3 regions of the Pseudoalteromonas sp. TAE56 genome follow, and region 1 is predicted to be linked to each of the others. Evidence: predicted binding sites of a transcription regulator. Region 1 holds the regulator's gene; each other region holds the start of a gene.
The links. The regulator LexA, encoded in region 1, represses DNA repair genes until DNA is damaged. The targets are predictions, from matches to a motif close to TACTGTATNNNNATACAGTA.
Positions count from the first base shown of each region.

Region 2: a site for LexA is predicted at 2,317-2,336, ahead of L656_RS0104470 (SulA-like leucine-rich domain-containing protein). Genes of this name have one in related genera too.
Region 3: a site for LexA is predicted at 2,103-2,122, ahead of L656_RS0115245 (DNA topoisomerase III). Genes of this name have one in related genera too.

Region 1 is NZ_AUTN01000117.1:15,225-19,431, reverse strand. Features, by position in the region: gene ctaD (cytochrome c oxidase subunit I) at 1-1,087, opposite strand, end outside; gene coxB (cytochrome c oxidase subunit II) at 1,087-2,229, opposite strand; gene lexA (transcriptional repressor LexA) at 2,712-3,329, opposite strand; gene L656_RS0113775 (PaaI family thioesterase) at 3,497-3,937, shown strand; gene L656_RS0113770 (hypothetical protein) at 3,938-4,207, opposite strand, start outside.
Region 2 is NZ_AUTN01000066.1:7,870-12,076, reverse strand. Features, by position in the region: gene L656_RS0104490 (hypothetical protein) at 1-109, shown strand, start outside; gene L656_RS0104480 (NCS2 family permease) at 185-1,477, opposite strand; gene L656_RS0104475 (tetratricopeptide repeat protein) at 1,596-2,060, shown strand; gene L656_RS0104470 (SulA-like leucine-rich domain-containing protein) at 2,359-2,793, shown strand; gene L656_RS0104465 (YchJ family protein) at 2,832-3,311, shown strand; gene L656_RS0104460 (GGDEF domain-containing response regulator) at 3,386-4,207, opposite strand, start outside.
Region 3 is NZ_AUTN01000131.1:4,501-8,707, reverse strand. Features, by position in the region: gene L656_RS0115250 (type III restriction-modification system endonuclease) at 1-34, shown strand, start outside; gene L656_RS0115245 (DNA topoisomerase III) at 113-2,068, opposite strand; gene L656_RS0115240 (hypothetical protein) at 2,267-3,373, shown strand; gene L656_RS0115235 (hypothetical protein) at 3,370-3,810, shown strand; gene L656_RS0115230 (helix-turn-helix domain-containing protein) at 3,935-4,183, opposite strand.

The DNA of each region.
Region 1 (4,207 bases):
CAATAAACGCAATACTAAAAAGCATTGGCACTTCAAAAGTTATTGAGCCTTTCCACATTGTGGCAACCCAATTAAATACTTTTACGCCTGTAGGTACCGATATAAGCATGGTCGCGTACATAAAAAACAACTCGCCAGCGACCGGCATCCCAGTGGTAAACATATGATGAGCCCATACAATAAAGCTCAATAGTGCTATGGAGGATGTGGCGTATACCATTGAGGCATAGCCAAAAAGTTTTTTACGAGAAAAGGTAGGTACTATTGTAGATATAATGCCAAAGGCAGGAAGAATCATTATGTATACTTCGGGGTGACCAAAAAACCAAAAAATGTGTTGGAACATCACCGGATCGCCACCGCCTGCGGCATCAAAAAAGCTGGTCGCAAAGTACTTATCGGTAAGTACCATAGTGACAGCCCCTGCAAGCACAGGCATTACCGCTATTAATAAAAAAGCAGTAATTAACCACGTCCATACAAATAAGGGCAACTTCATCCATGTCATGCCGGGGGCACGTAAGTTCACTATGGTTACAATCACATTGATTGCGCCCATTATTGAGCTAATCCCCATAATATGTACGGCAAATACAAACAATGCAGTATTATCATTACTGTATGTTGTGGACAGTGGTGCATAAAAAGTCCAACCAAATGCAGGACCCCCACCAGGCATAAATAACGATGCCAATAGGATTAAAAATGCAAACGGTAAAATCCAAAAGCTCCAGTTATTCATTCTTGGCAATGCCATATCTGGCGCGCCAATCATTAGCGGTATCATCCAATTAGCAAGGCCTGTAAAGGCCGGCATAACCGCACCAAACACCATAATTAAACCATGCACTGTGGTCATTTGATTAAAAAAGTGAGGGTCGACCAACTGTAAACCAGGTTGAAATAATTCAGCTCTGATCACCATGGCCATTCCACCACCAATTAAGAACATGGTCAGCGAAAAAATTAAATATAAACTACCTATATCTTTATGATTAGTTGTGTAAAGCCAGCGTTTAAAACCTTTAGCTGGGTGATGAGCATGATGAGCTTCATTGGCGTTAGGTTGTTCTACTATGCTACTCATTAGTTCGCCTCCACTTTGGCATCAAGTGCTGCCTGTATTTGACTCGGTTGAATAACATCACCCGTATCATTACCCCACGCATTACGTTTATAAGTAATAACCGCTGCTAATTGCTTTATAGATAACTGCTTGGCAAATGCTTGCATTGCCGTACCAGGTCGTCCATGGATAACTACATCAATGTGATCTTTTATACCGCCAAGCACTATCGGGCTGCCTTTAAGTGCAGGAAATACACCCGGTAATCCCATGCCAGTGGGCTGATGACATGCAGCGCAATTGGCCATATATACTTGTTCGCCTAAAGTCATTAATTCTTCTTTTGGGAGGGTTTTATCAAGTAATGCGGCATCTGCTAATGCTGCTTTTTGTTTAGCCTGCTTTGCATCTGCAAGCCATGTTTTAAAATCAGCCTCAGATTTAGCAACCACCACAACGGGCATAAAGCCATGATCTTTACCACACAACTCAGCACATTGGCCTCGGTAAGTACCTTCTTCGTTTATGTTCGTCCATGTTTCGTTTATAAAGCCGGGATTCGCATCTTTTTTAACTGCAAAATCAGGTACCCACCAAGAGTGGATAACATCGTCAGAAGTCATTAAAAATCGTACTTTTTGATTTATTGGCAGTACGAGAGGTTTATCAACCTCAAGTAAGTAGTTAGGATTTTTATCTGCAAGATTAGCGATTTCATCTTGCGGGGTAGATAAAATAGAGTAGAACTCTACATCTTCGCCCATATATTCATAATGCCATTTCCATTGTGAACCTGTAATTTTAATAGTGAGATCAGCTTTGCTGGCATCTTCCATTGCAATTAGGGTTTTAGTAGCTGGTACTGCCATAGCAATTAAAATAACAAACGGAATTGCAGTCCAAAGTATTTCTACTTTAGTGCTTTCGTGAAATTGGGCAGGTACAGCCCCTTTAGATTTACGGTGATGAATAAGTGCCCAGAACATAATTGCGAACACTATCACCCCAATCACACAACATATTATAAATATAGTCATGTGCAGCTGATATACATTATTGCTTATATCGGTTACGCCTTTGCGCATATTGTATTGGCTGTTAGCCAAAACTGGGTGCGAAAAAACACATAATATAAGCCACAAGGTAGAGGTCAGTTTACCCATGTGGTGGCTCCTTTGATGCTATTGCGAATGCAAAGCGAAGAGGCATACGGCTTAAACGCCAATTCGTTATTTTTATTTTTTTAGCCAATCTCATTTAATATTGATTGGTTTTGCTGCGCCAACAACGTGTTTGTGTATATTGTGTGTTCTCAAAACTAAAAAGCTGTGAGTTATTATTAGCTCAGCACATTAACAATTAGCTAAAAAATGAACAACAAGCAAGTTTTAGTATAAAAAACAATCAGGTTGTAATTGGGTAATTAACAAAAAATCAGCAACTAGCTAGGCAACAGGAAGTTCAAAAGATGAGAAAAACAAAGGGGTTTAACGCATTTGGAGGGGAAATTATAAGTGCAAAAAAGTTTACAGGTTGAATAGTCAGTGGGCTGTTTACGCCCTATTTTAGTACGAATTTTAAAACAAAAATGCGTACTAATTAGTACGCATTTATAAAACTGCTTGTTTAAAAGCTATTTTTAAAGTCACATCCAATCAGCGTTTCTTATAACGCCAACGGCTAAGCCTTCAATATTAAAAGACTCATTCTCAAGATCTACTTCAATAGATTCAAAATCGTCGTTTTCAGCATGAAGTAATACTTTACGACCTGCTTTCTCAAGACGTTTTACAGTTACGTCTTCGTCTAAGCGGGCAACAACAACTTGTCCGTTTTCAGCGGTTTGAGTACGATGTACAGCAAGTAAATCACCATCCATAATACCAATATCTTTCATGCTCATACCGTTAACGCGTAGTAAAAAATCTGCAGCCGGTTTAAACATTAATGGATCGATTTTGCAGTGACTTTCAACGTGCTCTTGCGCCAAAATAGGTGAACCAGCAGCAACACGCCCTATAAGCGGTAAACCTAATTGTTCTGGCTCTTCTTCTTCAATTAACTGAATACCACGGCTTGCACCTGGCTTCATTTTAATGGCGCCTTTTTTAGCAAGTGCTTTTAAATGTTCTTCAGCAGCATTGGCACTTTTAAAACCTAATGTTTGCGCTATTTCAGCACGTGTAGGAGGCATACCAGTGTCTTTAATAAAAACTTTAATTAGTTCGAGTATTTGAGCTTGGCGGTTCGTTAATGGTCGCATACAACTGGTTTTCCATACAGTACATTTAACTGTGAGTATATACAGTTAAATAAAAATCGCAAATTTAAATTAAGCCTTAAAATAGCCAAAGTAATTTCACTTGTGTACATTTTAGGGATATAACTAAAACTAAGTTTATAAATGATAAAAAAAGCAAAGGAGTCATTATGAGTATTTGGTATCAACCTATTACTTTAGAGTTTTGCAAACAGCTAGATGAAGGTATAAATGGTCAAGGTACGCTGATGAAAACTATGGGGATAGAAATCACAGAGATTGGCGATGATTACTTGGTTGCCACAATGCCAGCAATTCCTGAGCATCATAACCCAATGGGGATGGTTCACGGCGGTGCTAACGTTGTACTTGCCGAAACAGTTGCCAGCTATGCAGCTAACTTTGTTGTCGATTTTACAAAATTTTACTGCGTGGGACAGGAAATTAGCGCAAGTCATTTAAAAGCGTCTCGTAACGGCACTTTAACAGCCACGGCAAGAGCATTTCATATCGGTAAACGTAGTTCAGTATGGGAAATAAAAATTACAAATAGCCGCAATGAGCTGTGCTGCGTATCTAAAATGACCGCAGCAGTCGTAGAGCGAAGATAGTTACTTTTCGATTGGGTAAATTGTAATTTCCATACCCGCACCAATCGCAGATATACGTAGTAATGTATCTGCATCTAAGGCTTGATTAAAGCACTTAGGAGAAGTGCCTGATTCAAAACCAATATCAAACGTTCTACGTGAACAGCTTAACCATTGCTTTAGCGCGTTACGCGAACACGATTCAATAAGCTCACATATATGGTTTATTGCTTTGTCAGGCGTGTTTACTACACCTGTTGCTTCAATACGCGCTAATTGACGGTATTCGTC
Region 2 (4,207 bases), on a different contig from region 1:
GGCAATTAGTGTTGAACTGCGAGCTTCTAATGCAAGCGCACTTAAAAAGAAAACAGAGGAAGAGCAAGACGACTTAGATATACTGTTTGCTCCTAAAAAGAAATGGTAGTGCTTTTATAAAAGCATTAAAAAAGCCTGCACAAATTAAAATTTGTGCAGGCTTTTTTGTATTTTTTGTTAGCTATTAAGACAAAAATGCAAACTTGAAAACAAACAAGGCTGTTAATATCCAAACACTAACACTGACTTGATCTTGCTTGCCGCACAAAACTTTAACCGCCGTATAAGATATAAAACCAAGTGCAATACCGTGCGCAATCGAAAACGTTAATGGTGTCATTAGTAATACCACAGTAACAGGAATTGCATCGGTCATATCATCCCAGTTTACAAACTTTAAATTTTGCAGCATCAGAACAGCTACATATAAAATAGCGCCTGCCGTAGCATAAGCCGGTACCATTTGTGCAAGCGGTGCAAAAAACATCATTAGTAAAAAGCAAATGCCTACAACTACAGCTGTTAAGCCAGTACGTCCGCCAACAGATACACCAGCAACCGATTCTATATACGATGTGGTCGTAGACGTACCTAGCATCGCACCTGCAATTGTTGCTGAGCTGTCAGCACTTAATGCGCGCCCTAAACGAGGCATGTTACCTTTTTCATCAGCTAAACCTGCTTTTTGAGTTACCGCAACTAATGTACCCGAAGTATCAAAAAGATCGACAAACAAGAAAGCAAAAATAACACTCATCATTGATATATCAAAAGCGGCTGCAAAATCTAGCTGCATAAAAGTAGGCATTATTGATGGTGGCATAGCCATAACACCGTGATATTCAACAAGCCCCAAACTTAAAGCAATGCCAGTCACTAATAAAATACTAATAAGCACGCCACTTTTAAAATCGCGGTATAAAAGCGCTGCAATTACAAAAAAGCTTAATATAGCCAATAACGGTCCTGGAGAAGTAATGTCGCCCAACTGTACTAATGTTGCCGGGCTTGAGACAATAATGCCTGCATTTTTAAGGGCAATTAATGCTAAAAAAGCACCTATACCCGTTGCGATTGCTCGCTTGAGCACCAGAGGTATGGCATTAATAATCCACTCTCTGACTTTAAATAAGCTTAAAAACAAAAATATACAACCGGACATAAATACAGCCCCTAACGCGGCTTGCCAGGTATAACCCATTCCTAATACGACACCATACGTAAAAAAGGCATTTAGTCCCATACCAGGCGCTAATGCTAATGGATAGTTAGCCCATAAACCCATTATAAAACAGCCTATCGCAGCTGCTATACATGTCGCTACAAATGCAGCCCCTTGATCCATCCCAGCCTCTGCGAGCATAGCCGGGTTTACAAATACAATGTATACCATAGTTATAAAGGTAGTTAGGCCAGCAACGCATTCGCGTTTAACTGTTGAATTATTTTCGCTCAGTTTAAATAAGGCTTCGAACATAATAAACTTGTGATAGTAAAAAGTGGCGAGATTTTAACATAAAAATTATCTTTTACAGGACATTTTACCTTGCTATATACTAAACTGTTAGAGTAGTTAAAATAATAAATGAACCAATATGCTTAAAACAACACCTTGTGAGCAAGACTTAGAGCAACAGCTAGATAATATTTTAGGTTTTGTTACTCAACCCGAAAATACCTCTGTGCCCGTTGATAATAAAAAAGATGAGCAAAGTACGTTAAATAAAGCCCTATATTATTTAAAAAATAATCAAGCTCCATTGGCTGCAAAATGGATGCGACTTGCTGCAATGGCGGGAAACCATAGAGCACAGTTTTATTTAGGTTTATTCTTTGTGAAAGGTGAAGGCGTGCCACAAAGTGTATTTCATGCTGTAGCTTGGTTAAGCTTAGCAAGTAGCCAAGGGTACGCCCCTGCCACTGCAGCGGTTACAGATATACGCAAACATATCGAAACTAAGCGATTTAAAGATGCTCAATGTTATGCGGCAAGTTTGTACGAACAAATCCACCAACTCCAGTTTTCTCATATGATCCCTCGCACGAGTGAAAACACATAAGCTAACTATGATAGAAGTACTGTATGCAGTGTAAAAAAATACTGTATATGGTTACAAAGATAATCCTATACAGTATAAAACCCCAAAATGAAGACACTGCTCAAAAATTTATTTTTAGAATACCCTCTCAAAAATAATTCCATAACAATCTGATTAATAAAGAATTATAAATTAAAAAAATAAAAACAATGATCAAAAGCTGAATAACTGTACAAATAAATAGCATAAAAGGCTTGCACGAAAGCACTGTATAAACTACTGTATATGAATACTGTATAAAAACCCAGTGAGTGAAATTATGTTACAGCCTATTACCGTAAGAACAGTTAAAAGTTACCAACAAGATGAGCAAAGCGATTGCGTGAATTTGATTCAAATTGAAGATGAAATTTCAGCGACCTTTGAGCTTTTAAAAGTATTACACCAATACAATAGCTCTAATGCATGGACGTTACTAATTGCTCCAGATCATGTACCTAGCAAAGCTTTACTTGACTCATGCTCTATTGATACAAGTAAATTACTTGTTATTAGACAAAAGCACCTAGTAAATTTAGAGTATGTATTAAATTCTGCATTACATAACGGAAACTTTGCAGCGGTAATTACCTGGACCGATATAGTTAATAACCAACTACTTACGAATCTATCGTTCGATTTAAGTAAAACGAATACAAAACTATACTGTTTTACTAAAAAGTCTCAAACAACAGAGATATCACTCGCCCAATAAGCTTGTTAAACTAATGTTTTAGACTTTGTATTATTATTATGACTTCACTCAATACCACATTATGTTTTTGCAGCAGTGGGCACAATTATGCCGATTGCTGTGAGCCGCTTCACTTATCTGTTAAGCAAGCTGACACTCCTGAACAACTTATGCGCTCACGATTCAGTGCTTATGTTATTAAAAATGCAGAATATGTTTATCAAACCTACGCAAAAGAAAAACAAGCTGAAAATCCGGTTAAAGAAATCAATGATTTTGCTAACAGCTGTCGATTTATAAATCTTGATGTAATTGGGTCAAGCCATGATGGAGATACCGGCACTGTAGAATTTAAAGCCCAATATTTTTATCAAAACTTATTTTGTGAGCTTCACGAAAAATCGCAGTTTATTAAAGAAAATACTCAATGGTGTTATTTAGATGGCACTATATATCCTGTTGAAGATATTAAAGTGGGCAGAAATGATGACTGCCCATGTGGTAGCAATAAAAAGTACAAAAAATGTCATAGCGTGTAATAAATAATCTTATTTAATATTTATCACCTACAAGGTGTTTTTAAGTGGCAAAGTGATTTATTAGCTAGCTAAACTTAAAAACACACTTGGTTACGCCCTTGCATTTTGGACTCATACATTTTTTCATCTGCGATCTGCAAGGTGTTTTTGTTATTTACGTACGGTTGTAGGGTTGCACCGCCAATACTAATAGTCACAAAGTCATATTCTGAATATCTGTGTAATATTCCTAAATCGACCACATTTTGTTTAATTTTATCAGCAACACAAATTGCACCTTCAGTGCTTGTATGCGGTAGAACAACTACAAACTCTTCGCCGCCGTAACGCGCAACAAAATCGGTTGGCCTTTGCAAACTATTAGTAATAGTTTGTGCAACAAGGTTTAAAACCGTATCGCCTTGCACATGACCATAAAGATCGTTGTATTGCTTAAAGTAGTCTATATCGATGAGTAATAGTGCATAGTCGACTTTTTCTCGTAAGGCGCTTCGTTCCATTTTAGAAAAATGCGCATCAAAATAACGACGATTGAATACCTTTGTTAAATCATCTAGAAATACTTTTTGATTGAGTAAGTCATGTTGCAGTTTCATCGTAATATGGGCGCGCACTCTTCTATATAAAGTTTCCGAGTTAGTTGGTTTCTTTATAAAATCTACAGCCCCTGCTTCCCAGCACTCTTCTTCTTGATTTTCAGATGAGGTTACAAAAATAACGGGGATATCTTGTGTTTCAGATATATTTTTTAATTTTAGACATGTTTCAATACCACTCATTCCTTCCATATTAATATCGAGTAGTATTATATCTGGCGGATTATGTTTACAAATTTCAATCGCATCCTCACCACAGCTCGTTGTTGTTACACTAAAATGCTCTGATAATATTTTTTT
Region 3 (4,207 bases), on a different contig from region 1:
CCGCATCTACGAGTTAATCAAGCAACATATATAATGAAATACGACTGCCCTTGTTATACAAGGGCAGTATTGAATTTTGTTAGTTATTTTCTTTATCAGGCGAACAAAATCTTTAACTCTTATTTAAATTATTTTTTATAGTACGACGAGATTGAGTTGATTTACGTCTTGTTTTTGGCTTGAAAGATGACTTTCCTTTACCTTTTAGAGCCTGAAAATCAATAGATTGAATATTCTGCACTAATTGGTTCAACTGTATTGTTAATGGTTGCATGAAGTTGTTATATGTCATCTCACGTTGATTGATTGATTCAAGTTGTGATTCCCAGTGCGCGGTCATATCAGGTACGACCATTTTTACAGGAAGTCCTGTAATTAATTCTTTGCCCACATCAGTGGCACGAATTTCTTTACCATTGCGTTTTAAAAACTGGCGTTTAAATAACAGTTCAATAATACCAGCTCTCGTTGCTTCAGTTCCAAGCCCATCAGTCTCACGCATTATTTTCTTTATCGATGAGTCTTGAACATACCTTGCAATACCTGTCATGGCAGATAGAAGCGATGCATCATTAAAGTACTTGGGTGGCGAAGTTTGTTTTTCAATAAGCTGGGCGTTAATACATTGAACCAGCTCATTTATTTTGACGTTTGGCAGTTTTTTAGCTGAAAAGTCATTATCTGAGTTTTTATTGTTTGATAATTTCGCTGGGAATAGTACTTTCCATCCTTGTGATATTACTTCTTTTTGTTTAGTAACGAATAGCCCACCTGAAATTTCTGTATCAATTTGTTTTTCTTGATATTCAAAATTTGAATAAAACTGAATTAAATATTGCCTTGCAATCAGCTCATAAATATTAGTTTGGAAAGAAGATAGATTACTCATATTTAACGTTTTACTTGTTGGTATTATTGCGTGGTGAGCGGTCACTTTTGAGTCATCCCACGCTCTACTTTTTAGGTTTAGATTTGCATTATCTACAGTTTCACCTAAGGCATTATGATTTGATTTAATGGCATTAGTAACTTGGTTAACTTCTTTTAAGTGCTCTTTAGGTAAGTGACGGCTGTCCGACCTCGGGTAGGTAATAAGTTGAAAACGCTCATAGAGCTCTTGGCATGTATCTAGTACATTTTGAGCGCTCATGCCAAAACGCTTTGAAGCATCAATTTGTAATGCAGATAAGCTATAAGGTAATGGGGGAGCTTGTTTCTTTATCGTCTCTTTAACATCAGTTACAACACCTTCTTTGTTTGTAATTTTTTCAACAACAGTCTCTACTAATTTTTTTGAAACTACATGGTTATCTTCATCCATATAAGGCTCGCAAGCCTTACTGGGTTTCCATTTTGCTTCATAGCATTCACCATCATTTGTTTTAAGAGTTGCTAATACTTCATAAAAAGGTTTAGAAACAAAATTTTCAATCTCCATATCACGATGAACGACTAAGCCTAAAACAGGGGTTTGAACTCTACCAATAGAAAGTACGCCCTGGTAACCGGATTTTTGTCCTTGAAGTGTACATAACCTGGTCATATTAATACCATAAAGCCAATCGGCTCTGGCTCTGGCCAATGCTGAGGTAGCAAGAGGAATAAAATTAGAATTTTTTTGAAGCGAATTTACTGATTTTTTTACAGCAGAAGGATTAAGGTCACTTATTAAGCATCTCAATGTTTTAGCATTTTTAGCTTTAGATACACCACAAAAGTTAATTACTTCGTCGACTAAAATTTGGCCTTCTCTATCTGGATCACCTACATTGACCAGTTGATCGGCTTGTTTAATTAGCTTTTTGACAACTGAAAGCTGCTTCTTAGTTTTTGTCTTAGCAACAAGTTTCCACTCATCAGGAATAATAGGCAAATGGTCAACTGACCATTTTTTGAATTCAGGATTGTAAAACTGAGGTTCTGCTTGTTCTAATAAGTGGCCTATGCACCAAGTGACGATATCACCGTTACCAGTTTCAGTGTAACCATCATTTTTTTTATGAGGCTTTGGTAATACAGCTATTAGAGCTCTGGCTAGGCTAGGCTTTTCAGCAATAAATAATCTCATTTTATATCTATTATTCGGTTTTAGCTTTTAACGATGCTGTATATAATAACAGTATTTATGTGTTTGTACATTTACCTATCTAAAATGCTAATCTCATGGTTAGTATCTGATTTAATGAGTGAGCCGCAAGTTTTTCTATTTAACACAATTTTATAAACGCTCAATACAATAATAATTATCGGCTATAGGGATATATTAATGGCAGGAACAAAAGTAAAAGTATCTGGTTTTGAAATGCAGTTTTCAGAAGGTATTGAAGTCAATGACTTCTATCAAGAGCTTGAATCAATTAGTAAAACTCAAGATATTAATGTTGGGCAATATACTACAAGAGTTTTTACTAGGATTGTAGATGGTTTAGCTGTTGGGTTAATTTTGACATTTAGGGATGATAAAAAAAAACTTGCAACAGAGAGGGATGACTCAGGGCAGTTGAAAGTTAATAGAGTTGAGTTAAAAGAAGATCAAACTAGTACTGAAGCGAGCTTGTTTTGTTTTAACCCTACGACCAAATGTGGTGTTTTTACGCATTATTCTGGTTCTGCCTCCGTTTCCGTTTACGCATCTATTTTTGGACAAGCCCATAAAAATGTTAAAAATAGATTGGTATCTCAAAAAGTTGATGAATACTCTAGGGGTGGTTCTCGCGGTGATATTAGTAAAATAAAGAGTAGAGTTCAAAGGGAGTTAGGTGGTTCTTTTAGTTTTAAATATATATATCAAGAGAAAGATTTAGACCAAATTTTAGATAATGTTAAATCTCTTTCAGAGGTTGAAGTCATAACAGAGCTTGGTGTACCGGATGAACCTATATTTCGACATATAGGTTCTATAGCTAAGAAAACAACACAGACTATTACTTTTCTAGATAAATTTAAAGTTATAGATAATCTAAGAGGACATCTATCTAATTTTATACATGATGTTTTAGGGAAGAAAGATAAAAAATATGCGTTAAGGCTTATTGGTGCCAGTTTAAGCGGGCAAAGAATACAGTATTGGATTGGTAATAATATTGAGGAGTATGGGCATTTTGATTATGACCAATATGTTGATGATCTTCCTGAGAAGGTTTGGGACGAATATTATGAATGCCCAGCCCTCGCAAATATAATTTCAATTGTGTTAAGAGGAAGTGAAACTTTTGGAGAAATTAAAAGTGTTAATAAATGGGATAAATATAAATCTTTATCTGACTCACTTCCAAAACCAGATCTTGAATCAGTTAAAACTGACTCCTTGAAATCAAATGAGGATTTTAAGGATGATAAACTGCCACCGCTACAGATAGAAATGTACCTATGATACCTTATGAATTAGCTATACAAATATTAGCTTATCAATCTAAGTGGAGTGTTGGTCTATTCACAGCAAGCATTACTCTTGCTAGTTTTCTTTTTACAATGAAATCATTTGTCATACAAACTGTAAAAGATAAAATATACGACACGGATAGTTACAAAAAGAAGATCAATCAGCGGAGAGCATCTGGCGCTAATATAGAATATTATGGTGCATTAAAGAGGTTAGCATTGCTGTTAAGATGGACAATACTCATAGCTTTAATAAACGCTATGTTCCAATTGATTTTAACTATTTTTAATTGTGTATGGCTTGCGCTTCTATGTTTATTGACAAGTGTTATTACAGGCTTCCTTTTCTTTTACGTCGTTTGGGTTGTTTCTGAAAATATTAGGGATTTGATTGCACAAGCAGAACAAAAGGCTGAAGATGAGGAGTAGCTCGCTTGCTAGTAACCCTGCGTAGTATTTTAATCGTTAAATTTTAGTTTTCCAATTTCATATGAGTGCAGCCTTCTAATTAATAGTACTAATAGTAGAAGGTTAATAATTCATTTTATAAAGATTAAGATCCAGTTAATTTCTTAATTAATCTTCGCTTCTCTTCAACTGACAAATTATCAATTAAACAAGCTAACTCTGCCGACTCTTGAGAATCACAAAATAAGTAATTTAAAGGTACGCTTAACTCATCGGCCATGCGCTGTAATGTTTGAATATCAGGAGTGTGTCTGTCTTTTTCGTAGTGATTCATCCTGCTACTTGCTGAGCTTTGATCCATGCCAATACGAATGCCTAATTCTTTTTGAGTCATGTTCGCTCGCTTACGAGCTTCTTT